DNA from 4 places in the Bradyrhizobium sp. USDA3010 genome. Region 3 is predicted to be linked to each of the others. Evidence: predicted binding sites of a transcription regulator. Region 3 holds the regulator's gene; each other region holds the start of a gene.
What was found. Region 3 encodes PhoB, which activates phosphate uptake and scavenging genes when phosphate is short. Its sites were predicted from a motif close to TGTCATNNANCTGTCAT; they were not measured.

Region 1 (3,883 bases), on a different contig from region 3:
TCAAGCCTCGTCACGTGCCCCGCGCCGCCGACAGCGTCAAGCCGAAGCGACGGCGGACGGAAATGTCCGCCGTTTTGCAACAATCAGCGAGATGTTTTCGCGCGAAGCGTGAACTGGCGAGATGCTCTCTTCGCCTCGCCTAATAGACGCCCTTGTTCATGGTTCTGAGCCGCTGAGCCAGCGTCCGCATCACCTTCAGGGCAAAATGCGGCGTCTGGCTGACGAGGAAGAGAAACTGCTTTTCCGAGACCGGGACGAGCTCGACATCCGTGAGCGCCGTGGCGGTCGCGCTTCTTGGCTCGTTGTCGATCAACGCCATTTCGCCAAAGATCGTGTCAGGTGCCAGCTCAGCCATGGTCTTGTTACCGACCTGAATGCGCACATAGCCGCTCTTGATCACGAACAGCTCGTTGGCCTGCTCACCTTCGCGAAAGATAAGGCCGCCGGCGCGGACCAGGCGTGTTTCGATGTCGTTGCCCGTCAGAAGGCTGAAGCTTGCATCTGCCACTCGAAATTCCTTTCCCCGAATCCGGATGCAGGTCTCATGCATCCGGTTGTCTTGCTGCTCCGGCTAAAACAAATGCGCGAAAACAAAGTAGAGCAGGCCCGAGATCAGCATCGCCACCGGCAAGGTCAGAACCCACGCCATGGCGATGTTGCGGACTGTCGACCATTGCAGGCCGGATCCGTTCGCGGTCATGGTGCCGGCGATGCCGGACGACAACACATGCGTCGTCGACACCGGCAAGCCGTACCCGTCTGCCGCGGCGATGGTCGCGGCCGCCGTGATCTCGGCGCAGGCACCCTGCGCATAGGTCAGATGGGTCTTGCCGATCTTTTCACCCACCGTCACGACAATCCGCTTCCAGCCGACCATCGTGCCGAGACCGAGCGCGATCGCGACCGCAATCTTCACCCAGGACGGAATGAATTTGGTCGCGGCATCCAGCGAGCCTTTGTAGCGATTGAGCGTCGCGACATCGGCATCGTTCAGCCCATTGTCGCCGCTCTTCATGAGCAAGCGCAGCGCCTCCGATACCAGATACATGTCGTTGCGCGTGTTGCCGACGGCCTCGGCCGGGAATTTCGCCAGCGAACCGTACTGAACGACCTGGTCGCGGATTTCGCCGACGAGAACGGCGAGTGACGGATAGGTATCGTCGGTGAGTTGCCGAAGGGCGATGTAGTTCGTCACCGCCGGACGCGGATTGCCCGTCACCTTGCGATCGGCTCCCTTATCCTCGATCACCTTGCTCGCCGCCGCCGAATTCGCGGTGAATGCCGCGATCTGGCTCGCAGGCATCGCGCGGTTGAGCGCGTAAGCGGTTGGGACTACGCCGATCAGGATGAGCATGATCAGACCCATGCCCTTTTGACCGTCGTTCGATCCGTGGAAGAAGCTGACCAGGGTGCAGGTCAGGATCAGGATGCCGCGGATCCACCATGGCGGCGGCTGATCGCCTTTCGGCTCGCCGAACAGCGCCGGCGTTGCGCGCAACAGCGCGGTTTTCAGCCCGTAGAGCAGGATGGCAGCGAGCGCAAATCCGAACAGCGGCGACAACAGCAGCGCCTTGCCGATGCTGACGGCCTGTGACCAATCCACGCCGGAGGTCCCCTCCCGTCCGTGCATCAGGGCGTTCGCGATACCGACGCCCATGATCGATCCGATCAGGGTGTGCGAACTCGAGGCGGGCAAACCAAAATACCAGGTACCCACGTTCCAGATGATGGCGGCGATCAGCAGCGCAAACACCATCGCGAAGCCGGCGCTGCTGCCGACCTGAAGGATCAGTTCGACCGGCAACAGCGAGACGATGCCGAAGGCAACGGCGCCGCTGGAGAGCAGGACACCGATCAGATTGAAGAGCCCCGACCAGACGACGGCAATGTGGGCCGGCATCGAACGGGTGTAGATCACGGTGGCGACGGCGTTCGCCGTGTCGTGAAAGCCGTTGACGAATTCGAAGCCGAGCGAGATCAACAGCGCCACGAACAGCAGCAGGAACGCGAGATAGGAGGTCTTGCCGACGCCCGTCGCGCCGACATCCGCGTAGATGCTGTAGGCCACGAACAGCAGCGCGGCGCCGATCACGCCGAGATAAATGATGCCGGTGAGAGGATGAAAGCCTTTCTCGAGATCGGGCCCGCCGCTACGCGCAGGCTCGATCGAACCAGGTAACGCTACATCGCTCATGGATCGCCCTCACAGCCGCGGGAGGACAAAAGCGGCCATGTGACATTTGGACTACGCTGACATGACGTCCATATGACAGCTCCATGAAAGGCAATGCGGCCGGCTTGCGGCCGGCGCCTAATCCATTGACGAGATTGCCATAATAGCGGCCCCCGCCGCTCGCCGTGCATTAGACACGACTTCCCGTCCGGCTGCGATGCGCTCGTTGCGCCGACCGGTCGGAAATCGCCGATCACGTCAAAGCTGACGACTTCTGCTTTTCCCGAGGCAATGAGTACATGCCCTAATGCTGGGATGCCGGCGTCGCCGGCACGTGCTGCTCTTCGGCATATTTGTGCGCCAGCCAGGACGTGATCACGCCCGGGATGAGGCCGACCATCCCGTAGAGGATGAACTGCACCGCGCCGCTCTCGGAGCCGTGCGAGGCGTAGGTCAGCGCCGCGCCGACGAACGCCACGAGACCTACGATCAGCATCCGCACCGTCGGCGTGATCCGCCGCATATGCATCAGGATGTCGTCGACCGCGCCGAACATCAGCGACGGCACGATGCCGAACAGATAATTGTATTGCAGCGACTTCACGAACACGGCGAGCAGCTTCGCCACCTCGCCGCCATTGGTCTCGGTCCAGTAGCCGGACTGATAGGTGGTCATGAGCAGCAGCAGGAAGCCGCCGATGAACGGCCCGATGGCTGCGAAGATCAGATAGCGTTTCATGGCGTGCCCCTGCCCGACATCAGGCGAGTGTAACGCAGTCACGCGACGGTTCTAGGGAAAATCGAAAGCGCCCGGTAATGTTCCGGGATCATCGCGTCGATGCGCTGCAACAGCCGGACTTCGCTGCGATACGGAAACGCCCGGACTCAGCGGGGCGATGAGATCGTGAGTACCGAGGTGAGCGCTGAAGCTGTTACTCACCCCACGCCGCGAACGCGTCGTTGAAGGCGCGCTCGCCGGGGGCGCCCTTTTCGATCGCGATGATGGCGCGGCGCTGGTTGGTGTAGACCAGCGGCACGTCGAACCAGGAGCGTTCCTTCAGCAGCTGCAGATTGCGCGAGCGGTCGGCGTCGACGTTGGAGAGGCCGACCAGGAAGAAGCCGTCGGTGACCTTGACCGCGAGCCCGGCCAGCGGCGTGCCGCGCGCCTGCTCGTTGGACTTCATCAGGATGCCCGGCACATTACCGACGCCGCCATTGGCGAAGTCCTGCGGCAGGATGAAGGTCAATTCCGCGGTATGGCTCGCCGGCAGCGATGAATCGGTGTTGCGGCGGAACGACATCGTCATCTTGAACTTGCGATCGGGGATGTCGATGTCGGCGCGCACGGCGATGTCGGGCTTCTGGTTGCCCGAGCCCTTGACCTGTTCGGTGCGCCAGACCACCGAACCGACATATTGCTTGCCCTTCGGATCCGACGGGTCCTCGTCATAAAGCACCACGCGCTGCGCCACCGGAGCGACCGGCTCGCCGGACGACGACGGCTGGCCGACGCGGTCGGTAATCTTCTTGCTCGAAGGCGTCGCCGCGGCATCCTTCGGCGCCTCGACCGGGGCCGAGGATTTGAACAGGCTGCTGACGAGGGTGGCGGCCTGCTGGTGGAACAGAAAGCCGGTGCCGACCAGGATCAGCAGGATGCCGATCGCGATCGCGGTCTTGAACGGGAACATCGAACCGACACGCGGCCGCTTC
Region 2 (3,883 bases), on a different contig from region 3:
CCCATCTGACCATCTACCTGCCGGCGCTCGCGCTCTATCTGATCGTGCTGCCTCGGATCTATGGTTTCTCGACGCTCGGGCATTTGCCGCAGATCTTCGCGCTGGCGACCGTCTTCCTGCTGGCGACGAGCTTCATGGGACAGGCGATCGGCGCCTGGTTCACGCGACCGGAGAACGCCACCATTTTGCTGCTGGCGACCAGCCTGCCGCAGTTCTTCACCGCCGGCTTCGCATGGCCGCGCGAGGCCATCCCTCCTGCGGCGACGGCACTCGGCCGGCTGTTCCCGGCCGACTCGGCGATCGACGGCCTCGTGCGCATCAACCAGCTCGGCGCCAGCATCTGGGAGGTCTCGCATGACTGGATCAGGTTGTGGTGCCTGGCCCTGGGCTATTTCGTGCTGGCCGTGATCTCCGCGCTGGTGTTCAAGAGAGGACAGCAACATGCCCAACGCTAGGCGCATCGCCATTGTCGCGATCCCGCTTGCGCTCGTCGCGGGTGCGCTGATCTACGCCGAGGGCCGCGCGACGCCGGCCCCTGCAATCGTCGGCGTGGTCCGCTCGACCGAGGTCAGGATCGAGCCGGAAGTGAACGGCCAGCTGGTGTCGATCGCGGTCGAGAAAGGCGCGCAGGTGCACGCGGGCGACGTCCTAGCGCGGCTCTCCGCCGTCGAGTTGAGCGCACAGGCGGACCAGGCGCGGGCCGCGCATGCCGCCGCGGTGGCGAGCCGCAACAACGTCTATGCCGGCGTCCGCCGCGAACAGATCGACTCGCTGAAAGCCGCGATCTCCAAGGCCAATTCGCGGCTCGACTATGTGCAGACCCAGCTCAAGCGGATCACCACGCTGGCGAGCCAGAGCTTTGAAACCCAGCAGGCGCTCGACCAGGCCGAGAACGACGTTGCCGCAGGGCGCGCCGGCGTGGCGGCGGCACAGGCGAACTACGATGCCGCCGTCGCAGGGCCGACCAAGGAGGAGCGCGCCATCGCCGACGCACAGGTGCAGGCGGCCGCGGCCGCCGTCGCGGTGCTCGAGCGCCGTCTCGACAAGATGGTGCTGCGCGCGCCGGTCGACGGCGTGGTCAGCGTGATCGCCGCGGAAGTGGGCGAGAACGTTCGTGCGGGCCAGCCGATCCTGATGATCGCGGCTGCCGGCAAGCAATGGCTGTCGTTCAACGTGCGCGAGGACCATCTCGACGGTCTTGCGATGGGCAAGACGGTGAGCGTGATACCGAACGTTTCCGGCGCCGCCGCCAAGGCCGCCATCACCGAATTGCGGCCGCTTGGGGTGTTCGCCACCTGGCAGGCCGAGCGCGTGATCGGCGATCACGACCGCAACACGCTGCGTCTGCGTCTCGACCCCGCAGGCGCCGCGGAAGGTCTCGAACCCGGCATGAGCGTCCGGATCGCACGTTGACAACGCGCCGCGATCGAACTCGCAATGAGGTGCGTGCTGTCGCCCTCCGGCGCATCGCGGAAGCTTGTGTCGGCCCGCCTCGCCGAACAGTCATCGGACTGTCAGAAGATTGCGACAAGAAGACAACGGCGTCAGCCTGATCGGCTCGGCCTTTATGGCATCGCCCCGATGCCACGCAAAAGATGGAGATTTGGCCGTGAGGCAGATTCGTTCGCGACGGAAGGTGCATGTTGGCGCGATGCTGCTCGGTGCGGCGGCTTTGGCGGTCCTGCTGCCGTCGATGGCTTCAGCGCAAACCGCCTCGGCGCCGGCCGGCGCCAAGCCGTTCCTGACCGTCGACGGCAAGCAGCCGCTCGTGATCGGGCATCGTGGCGTGCCGGGCCTGGTGCCCGAGGAGACCGAGGCATCGTATGAGCTGGCCGCCGACCTCGGCACCGACGCGCTCGAAGAGGACCTGCATCTGACCAAGGATTGCGTGCTGGTGGCACGCCACAATCCATGGCTGGGCGACAACACCAATGTCGCCGAAGTGGCGAAGACCAATGCGGACGTCGCGAAACGCAAGCGCACCGCGCCGGGCGTTGCCGTCAAGGTGAAATGGGCGCAAACGCCGACCAGCGGGCCGGCCGAATATCCCACCGACCTGATCGATCCGGCCGATCCCAAATCGGTGCTGAAGGCGCTGATCGTCGACGGCGACGATCACACCAATGATTGGTCGATCACCGACTTCACCATGGACGAGCTGAAGAGCTGGATCGCCGGCACCACCTATGATGCGGCCAACGAACGGCCGAAACTGTTCAACGGCAAGTTTCCGATCATCAGCTTCCAGGACATCATCGACATCGCCAAGGCCAAGAGCAAGGCGACGGGACGTCCGATCGCGGTCTATCCGGAAACCAAGAATCCGACCTGGAACAATGCCCAGGCGATCGCCAATGGCTGCGGCGCGCCCGGCAGCCACCCGCTCGAGGACGCCCTGATCAAGATCATCAGGGATAACGGCCTCAACGCGAAGGACGCGCCGATCATCGTTCAGAGCTTCGAGCCCGGCAGCCTGAAATATATGCGCAGCCACGGGCTGGAGACGCGGCAGGTCCAGCTGATCGACGGCAACGGCGTCGACTTCAAGACCGGCAAGGTGCTGCTCAACAACATCGCCAATTCCCGTCCGTACGACTGGACGGTCGCGGGTGACGGCCGCACCTTCGATGCGATGCTGACGCCCGAGGGCCTCGCGGAGATCAAGACCTATGCCGACGGCATCGGTCCGTGGAAGGCCTATATCGTCCCCTACAAGATCTCACCGTGGAAGGACAACAACGCCGACGGCACGCCCTACAAGGGATCGACGGCGGATGCCTCGACGCAGGAGGCAACCAGCGTCATTGCCGACGCGCACAAGCTCGGCCTGTTCGTGCATGTCTTCACGTTCCGCAACGAGAAGAAATATCTGGCTGCCGACTATCGCGGCGACCCTGGCCTGGAATATCTGAAGTTCTTCCGCCTCGGCGTGGATGGGGTGTTCACCGATTTCACGCACACCGGCGTGCCGCCCGCGCGGCCTATCTGCGTGAACTCGGCTGGTGACGGCGCCCCCCGGATTCTACATCGCACACGACTAACTCGCTCGCACGTCGCGCTTTTCGGAGCTTCGAATCGGCGTCCAACGGCAAACGCCGTCGGGGCGGTGACGTGCGGGCACCGTGTCTTGCGCGATCAACTGCGCCGGAGCCCGAGGCATCTCCTTTTCAGATGGAGCCATCTCAACAAACTATTTTTCCTGATCCGCGCTGACGGGTAAGGCCTCTCGTCCATCCTGGTCCAGCGCGCTGCTCGCCGCTGAAGGAACGCGCGAACGGTCCGGGCGGCGAACGAGAGGCCATGCGCCGATCAAACGACGACATGGGAGCGAGAATGTCCGACGCGGTTGCTGACAGGGCGATCAGGAAGGCCTTCGTTCGGCTGATGCCGGTGTTGTTCGTTTCCTACATTCTTGCCTACATCGATCGGGTCAATGTCGGATTTGCCGCGCTGAGGATGAACGCGGATATCGGCATCTCGCCCTATGTCTACGGGCTTGGTGCAGGCGTCTTTTTCCTCGGCTATTTTATCTGCGAGATCCCGAGCAACCTCGTGATGGCAAAGGTCGGCGCTCGGCGCTGGATCTCGCGCATCATGATTTCCTGGGGCTTGATCGCAGTGGCGATGGCGCGCGTGCAGGGACCAGTCAGCTTCATCGTGGCGCGCTTTCTGCTGGGCGCCGCCGAAGCCGGTTTCTTTCCCGGCGTGATCCTGTATCTGACCTACTGGTTTCCGCAGCAGTACCGGGCGCGCATGATCGCCGCATTCATCGTGGCGGTGCCGGTTTCGCTCGCGCTCGGCGGGCCGATCTCGACGGCAATCCTCCAGATGGATGGATGGGCCGGCCTGAAGGGGTGGCAATGGCTGTTCATCCTCGAAGGGT
Region 3 (3,883 bases):
CTGTGCTCGCGCTGAATATCGGCGCGCGTATCCTTGGTGCCGAAAGGGCCGCAAAATGACCGAGCTTTCCGTTTCAACGAGTAACCCGAGCCACGTTGCTCCGCATACGCCGCTGCCGGAAGCGCCGCCGAAGGTCACGGTGCGCAACCTCAACTTCTACTACGGCGAGCACCACGCGCTGAAGAACATCAACCTGACGCTCGGCACCAACCGCGTTACGGCGTTCATCGGCCCGTCGGGCTGCGGCAAGTCGACCCTGCTGCGCATCTTCAACCGGATGTACGATCTCTATCCGGGGCAGCGCGCGGTCGGCCAGCTGATGCTGGACCAGACCAACATTCTCGATCCCAAGCTCGACCTCAATCTGCTCCGCGCGCGGGTCGGCATGGTGTTCCAGAAGCCGACGCCGTTCCCGATGACGATCTACGAGAATATCGCCTTCGGCATCCGCCTCTACGAGAAGATCTCGAAGTCCGAGATGGACGACCGGGTCGAGAAGGCGCTGCGCGGCGGCGCGCTGTGGAACGAGGTCAAGGACAAGCTGAACGCCTCCGGCCTGTCGCTCTCCGGCGGCCAGCAGCAGCGGCTGTGCATCGCGCGCACCGTGGCGGTGCGTCCCGAGGTGATCCTGTTCGACGAGCCGTGCTCGGCGCTCGACCCGATTTCGACCGCCAAGGTCGAGGAGCTGATCCAGGAGCTGTCCGAGGACTACACGATCGCGATCGTCACCCACAACATGCAGCAGGCGGCGCGCGTCTCCGACAAGACCGCCTTCATGTATCTCGGCGAGCTGATCGAGTTCGACGACACCAACAAGATCTTCACCTCGCCGAGCGATCGACGGACTCAGGATTACATCACCGGCCGGTTCGGCTGAGGAGATACAAGATGGCTTCTGAACATACCGCCAAGGCATTCGACAGCGACCTGCAGGAGTTGACCCGCCTGGTCGCCGAGATGGGCGGCCTCGTCGAGCGGATGATTACCGAGTCGGTCGACGCGCTGATCCGTCGCGACGTTGCGCTCGGCAAGCGCGTGGTCGCCGCCGACATCGAGATCGACAATCTTCAGCGCGTCATCGAAGAGCGCGCGGTGCTGACGATCGCCCGCCGCCAGCCGATGGCGATCGACCTGCGTGAAATCGTCAGCGCGATGCGCGTGGCCACCGATCTCGAGCGGATCGGCGACCTCGCCAAGAACATGGGCAAGCGCGTCGCGGCGCTGGAAAGCGATTTCCAGCCGCTGAAGCTGATCCGCGGCCTGGAGCACATGACCGACCTCGTGCTGTCGCAGGTCAAGTCGGTGCTCGACGCCTATGCCGCGCACGACCTGCCGGCGGCGATGAACGTCTGGAAGGGCGACGAGGAGGTCGATGCGATCTGCACCTCGCTGTTCCGCGAGCTCTTGACCTACATGATGGAGGATCCGCGCAACATCTCGTTCTGCATCCATCTGATGTTCTGCGCCAAGAACATCGAGCGGATCGGCGATCACGCCACCAACATCGCCGAGACCGTGTTCTACATGATCGAGGGCCAGCAGATCACCGACAAGCGTCCGAAGGGCGACATGACCAATTTTGCCACCACTGTGCCGGGTACCTAGGACATGATCCGCAGCGCGGAGCCGGATTGTCTTCACGACAAGTCGTTTCCGCGGGGATTATGCCCAGGAAGGTAAGCGTTTCGGTTTGCGTCTGGGCAACGGATCACCACAGAGAGAGAACTTAAACCGATGAGCGCACGCATTCTGGTAGTCGAAGACGAGGAAGCGCTGACGACACTGTTGCGCTACAACCTCGATGCGGAAGGCTACGATGTCGAAACGGTCGGGCGCGGCGACGATGCCGACACCCGCCTGAAGGAGCGCGTTCCCGACCTCGTGGTACTGGACTGGATGCTGCCGGGCCTGTCCGGCATCGAGCTGTGTCGCCGCCTGCGGGCGCGTCCCGAGACCAAGCAGCTTCCGATCATCATGCTGACCGCCCGCGGCGAGGAGAGCGAGCGCGTGCGCGGGCTTGCCACCGGCGCCGACGACTACATCGTCAAGCCGTTCTCGGTGCCGGAATTACTGGCACGGGTGAAGGGCCTGCTGCGCCGCGCGAGCCCGGAGCGGCTTGCGACCGTGCTGACCTACGGCGACATCGAGCTCGATCGCGAGAAGCGCCGCGTGGCGCGCTCGGGCCGTCCGATCGATCTCGGTCCGACCGAGTATCGGCTGCTCGAATTCTTCCTCGAGCATCCCGGCCGCGTGTTCAGCCGCGAACAGCTGCTCGACAGCGTCTGGGGTCGCGACATCTATATCGATGAGCGTACCGTCGACGTGCATATCGGCCGCCTGCGCAAGCTGCTCAATCCGGGCCGCGAGCAAGATCCGATCCGCACCGTGCGCGGCGCCGGTTATGCGCTCGACGACCGCTTCGCGAAGGCCGAGCCGCAGCCGTAAGGCCGGCCGGCAATCGCAAGCCACAATACGGCGTCGTCCCGGCGCAGGCCGGGACCCATAACCACTGTTCTCTTTTGCTTGCATGCGCTGGTGCCACAGCCGCCTTAAACCACTTGCACCAGTGGTAATGGGTCCCGGCCTGCGCCGGGACGACGCCAGTGATGTAGTGCGTTCTCCGCTTCAAACACCGCCCCGGATTTCGCTTCGCTCCATCCGGGCTACGATCACATAAAAAAATCCCCGCTTTCGCGGGGATTTGTTTTTGCAGTCCAGGCTGGTTTCCCGAGTGCTACTTGATCTGTGGCTTCGCCGACGGCCGGCGGCGATCGGCGGCGGGCTGGTAGGCGACGCGCGAGTGATGCGCGCAATAGGGCAGGCCGGCGAGCGCCTTGCCGCCGCAGAAGAAGAATTCCGGGCTCGAGGGATCTCCGACCGGCCAGTGGCAGGTGGCCTCGTTGAGCTCGAGCAGCGACAGCCGCTGGCTCATCGGCACCACATTGTCGAAGGAGATCGGATCGGGCTCCATCTCCACCTCGAAGGCGTGCGCGAGCGCGGTGTTGCCGCGCGACACCGGGCGCGCCACCCGCATCATGTGCTGGGCGGGACGGGCCTTGCGCTGCCGCGGCGCAGCCGTGGAGGGGGCCTTGGCGCGGCCGGAGAGGCCGAGCCGATGTACTTTGCCGATCACGGCGTTTCGCGTCACATTGCCAAGTTCCGCCGCGATCTGGCTGGCCGAGAGGCCGGATTCCCAGAGCTTCTTCAGCTGCTCGACGCGATCGTCGGACCAAGTCAATACAGTCATCGCATTCTTCCTTTCGCATGGCGCCGGCCACTCATCGGAGCGGCGCTGCGAGCCAATCTGGACAAATATCCCTGCGGCCAGAATCCCTTAGCCCTCGCCGGGCACGGTGTTGCGCCCGAACGTTTACGCGAGACACGAAGGCTACTTAGAGGGTCCAGTACTGCCGCACGAGATGTCGTACCCGACAGGCCAAACGCTACAATATGGCGTGACTCTGGCGCAAGAGTCCGCGGCCGTGCGTCCACATGTTCCCACAAAGTTAAGCATTGCTGTGAGGCTTTTCCACCGCACCGGAATGCTCCGGATTGCGCCGGTTTCGCATTGCAGGAAGGCCAGCAAAGGCCGGCTCCTGGCGATTGACACTGACCGGCCGCCGCATAGAATGACCCGCACGTGCCGCCCGCAAAGGCGGCCGTTTTGTTTTCCGAAGCTGGCGGTTGCTGCGTAGGCGTCAAGGCGCGCAGCGATTGACGGCTTCAAACCGGCAGTGAACGCCATGACCAACGCCTCGTCGCATCTGCTCCCCGTCTTCGCCCGGGTCGATCTCGGCTTCGAGCGCGGCGAGGGCGCCTGGCTGATCGCAACCAATGGCGACCGCTATCTCGATTTCACCTCGGGCGTCGCGGTGAACGCGCT
Region 4 (3,883 bases), on a different contig from region 3:
CGTCAACGCCGATCTGTTGCCGACCGCGAGCTTCGTGATCGATCCCGATATCGACTTTGAAGCCAGCTCGATGCGCGACGCGCTGAACGGCGCGGTGAGACCTGATGATCTCGACATCCTCGATGCCACCGGGCTTGCGACCGCGCTGATGGGCGACAGCATCGCGACCAACGCCTTCATGCTCGGCTTCGCGTTCCAGCGTGGTGCGATCCCGCTGTCGCTCGAGGCCATCCTGAAGGCGATCGAGCTCAACGGCGCCGCGATCGAGATGAACAAGACCGCGTTCTCGTGGGGCCGGCTCGCCGCGCATGATCTGCAGCGCGTGGTCAGCGCCGCGCGCTTCAAGAGCGCAGGCGCCGCGCCGGCGAAGAAGACGCTCGATGAGGCGATTGCGTTCCGCGCCAAGTTCCTCACCGACTATCAGGACGCGGCTTACGCGAAGCGCTATCTCGACGACGTCGCGCGCGTCCGCTCCGCCGAAGCTGCGGCAGCGCCGGGCTCGCATGACCTGACCGAGGCCTTTGCAAAGGGCCTGTTCAAGCTGATGGCCTACAAGGACGAATATGAGGTCGCGCGGCTCTATTCCGACGGCGAGTTCAGCAAGGCCTTGAGGGAGCAGTTCGAGGGCAATTCCGGTCTGAAGGTCTTGCTGGCACCGCCGCTGCTGGCGCAGCGCGATCCCGTCACCGGGCGCTTGCAGAAGCGCGAGTTCGGGCCGTGGATCTTCAAGGCGTTCGGCCTGCTGTCGGGGCTGAAGGGCCTGCGCGGCACAGCATTCGACATCTTCGGCTACACCGCCGAGCGCAAGATGGAGCGCGCGCTGCCGGTGGAGTATGCGGCGATGATCCTGCGTCACCTCGACGGCAAGAAGCCGCTCGATTTGCCGCGCCTGGTGGCGCTGGCGAAGACCGCGGACCTCGTGCGCGGCTACGGCCACATCAAGGAAGGCAACGTCGCCCGCTACCGCACCGAATGCGCGCGGCTGGAGCGTGCGATCGGCCAGCCGCTGGCACAGGCGGCGGAGTAGGCTGGAGCGTATTCGAGCGAAGTGGCTACCGGTTCGCGTGAAGAAAACGCGTCAAAACAAGAAGCTAGAAACCCGTTCCGATACCATCGGAACGGCGCGCCAGGTGGCTGGCAGCGGAACTTTCCACGACCGCCTTGGTTGACCGGTAACCCTGCCCCGTAAGCCGTGGCTGGATTCGCGCGGCCGGGCTCCTACATGATGGCTGTTCTGTTCGAGTGATTTCAGGAGGCCCTTTGATGGTCCTGAAAAGCGCTTTTGTTGCAACTGTTTGCACCGCGTGCCTGGCGTTGGGTGGCGTGGCGTTGGCTGACGACTACCGCCCAAGCGAGTTCTTCAGCCTCGATCTCTCGCGGGCCGTGCTCTCGCCGAAGCCGCTTGGCCCGCCGGCGCAGTTCGAGCCGGTTCCGGTCGAGGCGAAGACCGACCACGGACCTGATCAGCGCGCCAATGTCGCACCGAAGGTCGAGCAGCCGAAAGTCGAGCGGCAAAAGGCCGTGCGGACAAGCAGGGTAACGGCACCGCATGAACGCAAGCGCGCAGTGGCGCAGGTTCCCGCCCGCGCCAAGCTCGCGCGGCGCCATTCGAACCCGCTCGATGCGGAAGCCCGCGACACCAGGATCCAGACCTGGCCGTGCCGCACCGGCGGCATCTGCAACTGGCAGCGGTGAGAGTGCCCGCCGCGCCTGTGCTCTCTCGAAGTGCGCCAATCCCAAACCCGTCATCCTGAGGAGCGCGCTCTTGCGCGCGTCTCGAAGGATCGACGGCCCGTCTTTGGCCGATTCATCCTTCGAGGCTCGCTCTGCTCGCGCCTCAGGATGACGGGATTAGCATCGAGTGCTCGGCGTTCCTGTGCTGTTCCGATCTCCATATCCCCCGAGTCATCCCGCCGTCGCAAAACCGTCGGCGCAGAGTCAAGAAACCGTAAGGGCGGAGTCAAACAGCGCAGGCAAAACCTTCGTTGCGATTCGACGAAGGTTATTCGATGCCGACAGCGATCTCCGCGAGGGGGCGAGGCCTCACAAGGCGTCAGCTTCTGGTGCGCTCGGCGTCGACGGCCGCGCTGGCGGGATTGGGCGCGCTGGCAAAGCCCTATCTGAGCCGCGCCGCGGATCGGCCTGCGATCGCGGGCATCCAGTCCGGCGACGTCGCCAGCGATTCCGCTGTGATCTGGGCCCGCGCCGATCGCGCCGCGCGGATGCAGATCGAATGCGCCGCGGTCGAAAGCTTCGCCACCATCCTGCGCACCGCGTCCGCCGACGCGCTGCCCGAGCGCGACTTCACCGCAAAGCTGCTGCTCGATGGCCTGCCGCCGGGGCAGGACCTGTTCTATCGCATCAGCTTCGAGGATCGCGACGGCATTGTGGGCGAAAGCCGCGTCGGGCATTTCCGCACCGCGCCGGTCGACCGCCGCTCGGTCTCGTTCGTCTGGTCCGGCGACGTCGTGGGGCAGGGCTGGGGCATCGACCCCGCGCGCGGCGGCCTGCGCAGCTATCGCACCATGTTGAACGAGCACCCGGATTTCTTCATCCATTCCGGCGATCACATCTATGCCGATTGCACGGTGCCGTCGGAGCAGATGCTGCCGAACGGCGAGGTCTGGCGCAACATCGTCACCGAGGAGAAGTCGGTCGTCGCCCACAGCCTCGACGAGTTTCGCGGCAACTACAAATACAACTGGTTCGACGACAACTTCCGCGCCTTCCACGCCGAGGTGCCGATGTTCGCGCAGTGGGACGACCATGAGGTGGCCGACGACTGGTCGCCAATCGGCACCGCCGACGCAACCGGCTATGATGCGGACGGCAATTCGCGCCTGGTGGCGCGGGCGCGCCGCGCCTTCCACGAATTCATGCCGATGCGGCTGATGCCGGAGCGCGACGGCCGGGTCTATCGCAAGATCGCCTACGGGCCGCTGCTCGACGTCTTCATCATCGACATGCGCTCCTACCGCGATTCCAGCTGGAATAAGCAGGGCGATCCGGACCAGGCGTTCATCCTTGGTCAGGATCAGCTCGCCTGGCTGAAGCGGGAGCTGGTGGCGTCGGATGCTGTCTGGAAGGTGATCGCGGCGGATCTGCCGATCGGCCTCGTCAGCCTGGACGCCGTCGCGCTCGGCGACGGGCCGCCGGAGCGGCGCGAGTACGAGATCGCCGATCTCCTGTCCTTCATGAAGCGCGCCGGCATCCGCAACACGGTGTGGCTCACCGCCGACATGCACTACACCGCCGCGCATCATTATGATCCGAACCGCGCAGTGTTCCAGGAGTTCGAGCCGTTCTGGGAGTTCGTCTCCGGCCCACTGCACGCCGGCACCTGGTCGCCGGGCGAGCTCGACAACACCTTTGGCCCGAAGGCGATGTACCAGAACGGCTGCTCGGCCGAGCAGGGCGACAATCTCGCGCCGTGTTTCGGCCTCCAATTCTTCGGCCGCGTCGACATCGACGGCAGGACCGGCGTGATGAGAGTGACGCTGAAGGACGTCGACAACCACGATCTCTGGTCGGTCGACATCGAGCCGCGGCCGGACGCGCGGCCCGGCCTGATCATGGCGCAACATATCTAGGCTCGCGAAAGCCGTCGCGACATCTTGATTGCGGGCGGCTTGCCCGAAGGCCCGGTTTGCGGGCAAACTGGTATCGGCAGTCCTGCCAATTTCATTCCTTTCAGACGATTTGCTGGCGTGACGTCGTCGATGACATCGGCGGCCCACGCGTCAGGAGCTATCCATGGACAATCTGCAGACACAGGGCATCAGCCTGCCGCAGCTCGGGCTCGGCACCTTCCGCATGCAGGGCGATGCCTGCCGCGCGGCGGTCGAGAGCGCGCTCGGGCTCGGTTACCGCCATATCGACAGCG

Region 1: the regulator PhoB is predicted to act here: its motif matches at 2,267-2,283, upstream of AC066Y_RS28290 (inorganic phosphate transporter).
Region 2: the regulator PhoB is predicted to act here: its motif matches at 1,502-1,518, upstream of AC066Y_RS05990 (glycerophosphodiester phosphodiesterase family protein).
Region 4: the regulator PhoB is predicted to act here: its motif matches at 1,904-1,920, upstream of AC066Y_RS26905 (alkaline phosphatase D family protein).

What each region holds. Positions count from the first base shown of each region.
Region 1 covers NZ_JBWJZD010000022.1:93,470-97,352, reverse strand. The annotation lists gene AC066Y_RS28295 (Crp/Fnr family transcriptional regulator) at 140-508, opposite strand; gene AC066Y_RS28290 (inorganic phosphate transporter) at 572-2,194, opposite strand; gene AC066Y_RS28285 (DUF5413 family protein) at 2,478-2,912, opposite strand; gene AC066Y_RS28280 (hypothetical protein) at 3,106-3,883, opposite strand, start outside.
Region 2 covers NZ_JBWJZD010000003.1:96,600-100,482, reverse strand. The annotation lists gene AC066Y_RS06000 (ABC transporter permease) at 1-455, shown strand, start outside; gene AC066Y_RS05995 (HlyD family secretion protein) at 442-1,413, shown strand; gene AC066Y_RS05990 (glycerophosphodiester phosphodiesterase family protein) at 1,610-3,220, shown strand; gene AC066Y_RS05985 (MFS transporter) at 3,334-3,883, shown strand, end outside.
Region 3 covers NZ_JBWJZD010000001.1:400,468-404,350, reverse strand. The annotation lists gene pstA (phosphate ABC transporter permease PstA) at 1-59, shown strand, start outside; gene pstB (phosphate ABC transporter ATP-binding protein PstB) at 56-877, shown strand; gene phoU (phosphate signaling complex protein PhoU) at 889-1,605, shown strand; gene phoB (phosphate regulon transcriptional regulator PhoB) at 1,735-2,445, shown strand; gene AC066Y_RS01720 (GcrA family cell cycle regulator) at 2,735-3,247, opposite strand; gene AC066Y_RS01715 (acetylornithine transaminase) at 3,744-3,883, shown strand, end outside.
Region 4 covers NZ_JBWJZD010000020.1:105,506-109,388, forward strand. The annotation lists gene AC066Y_RS26895 (indolepyruvate ferredoxin oxidoreductase family protein) at 1-1,027, shown strand, start outside; gene AC066Y_RS26900 (hypothetical protein) at 1,264-1,695, shown strand; gene AC066Y_RS26905 (alkaline phosphatase D family protein) at 2,010-3,590, shown strand; gene AC066Y_RS26910 (aldo/keto reductase) at 3,754-3,883, shown strand, end outside.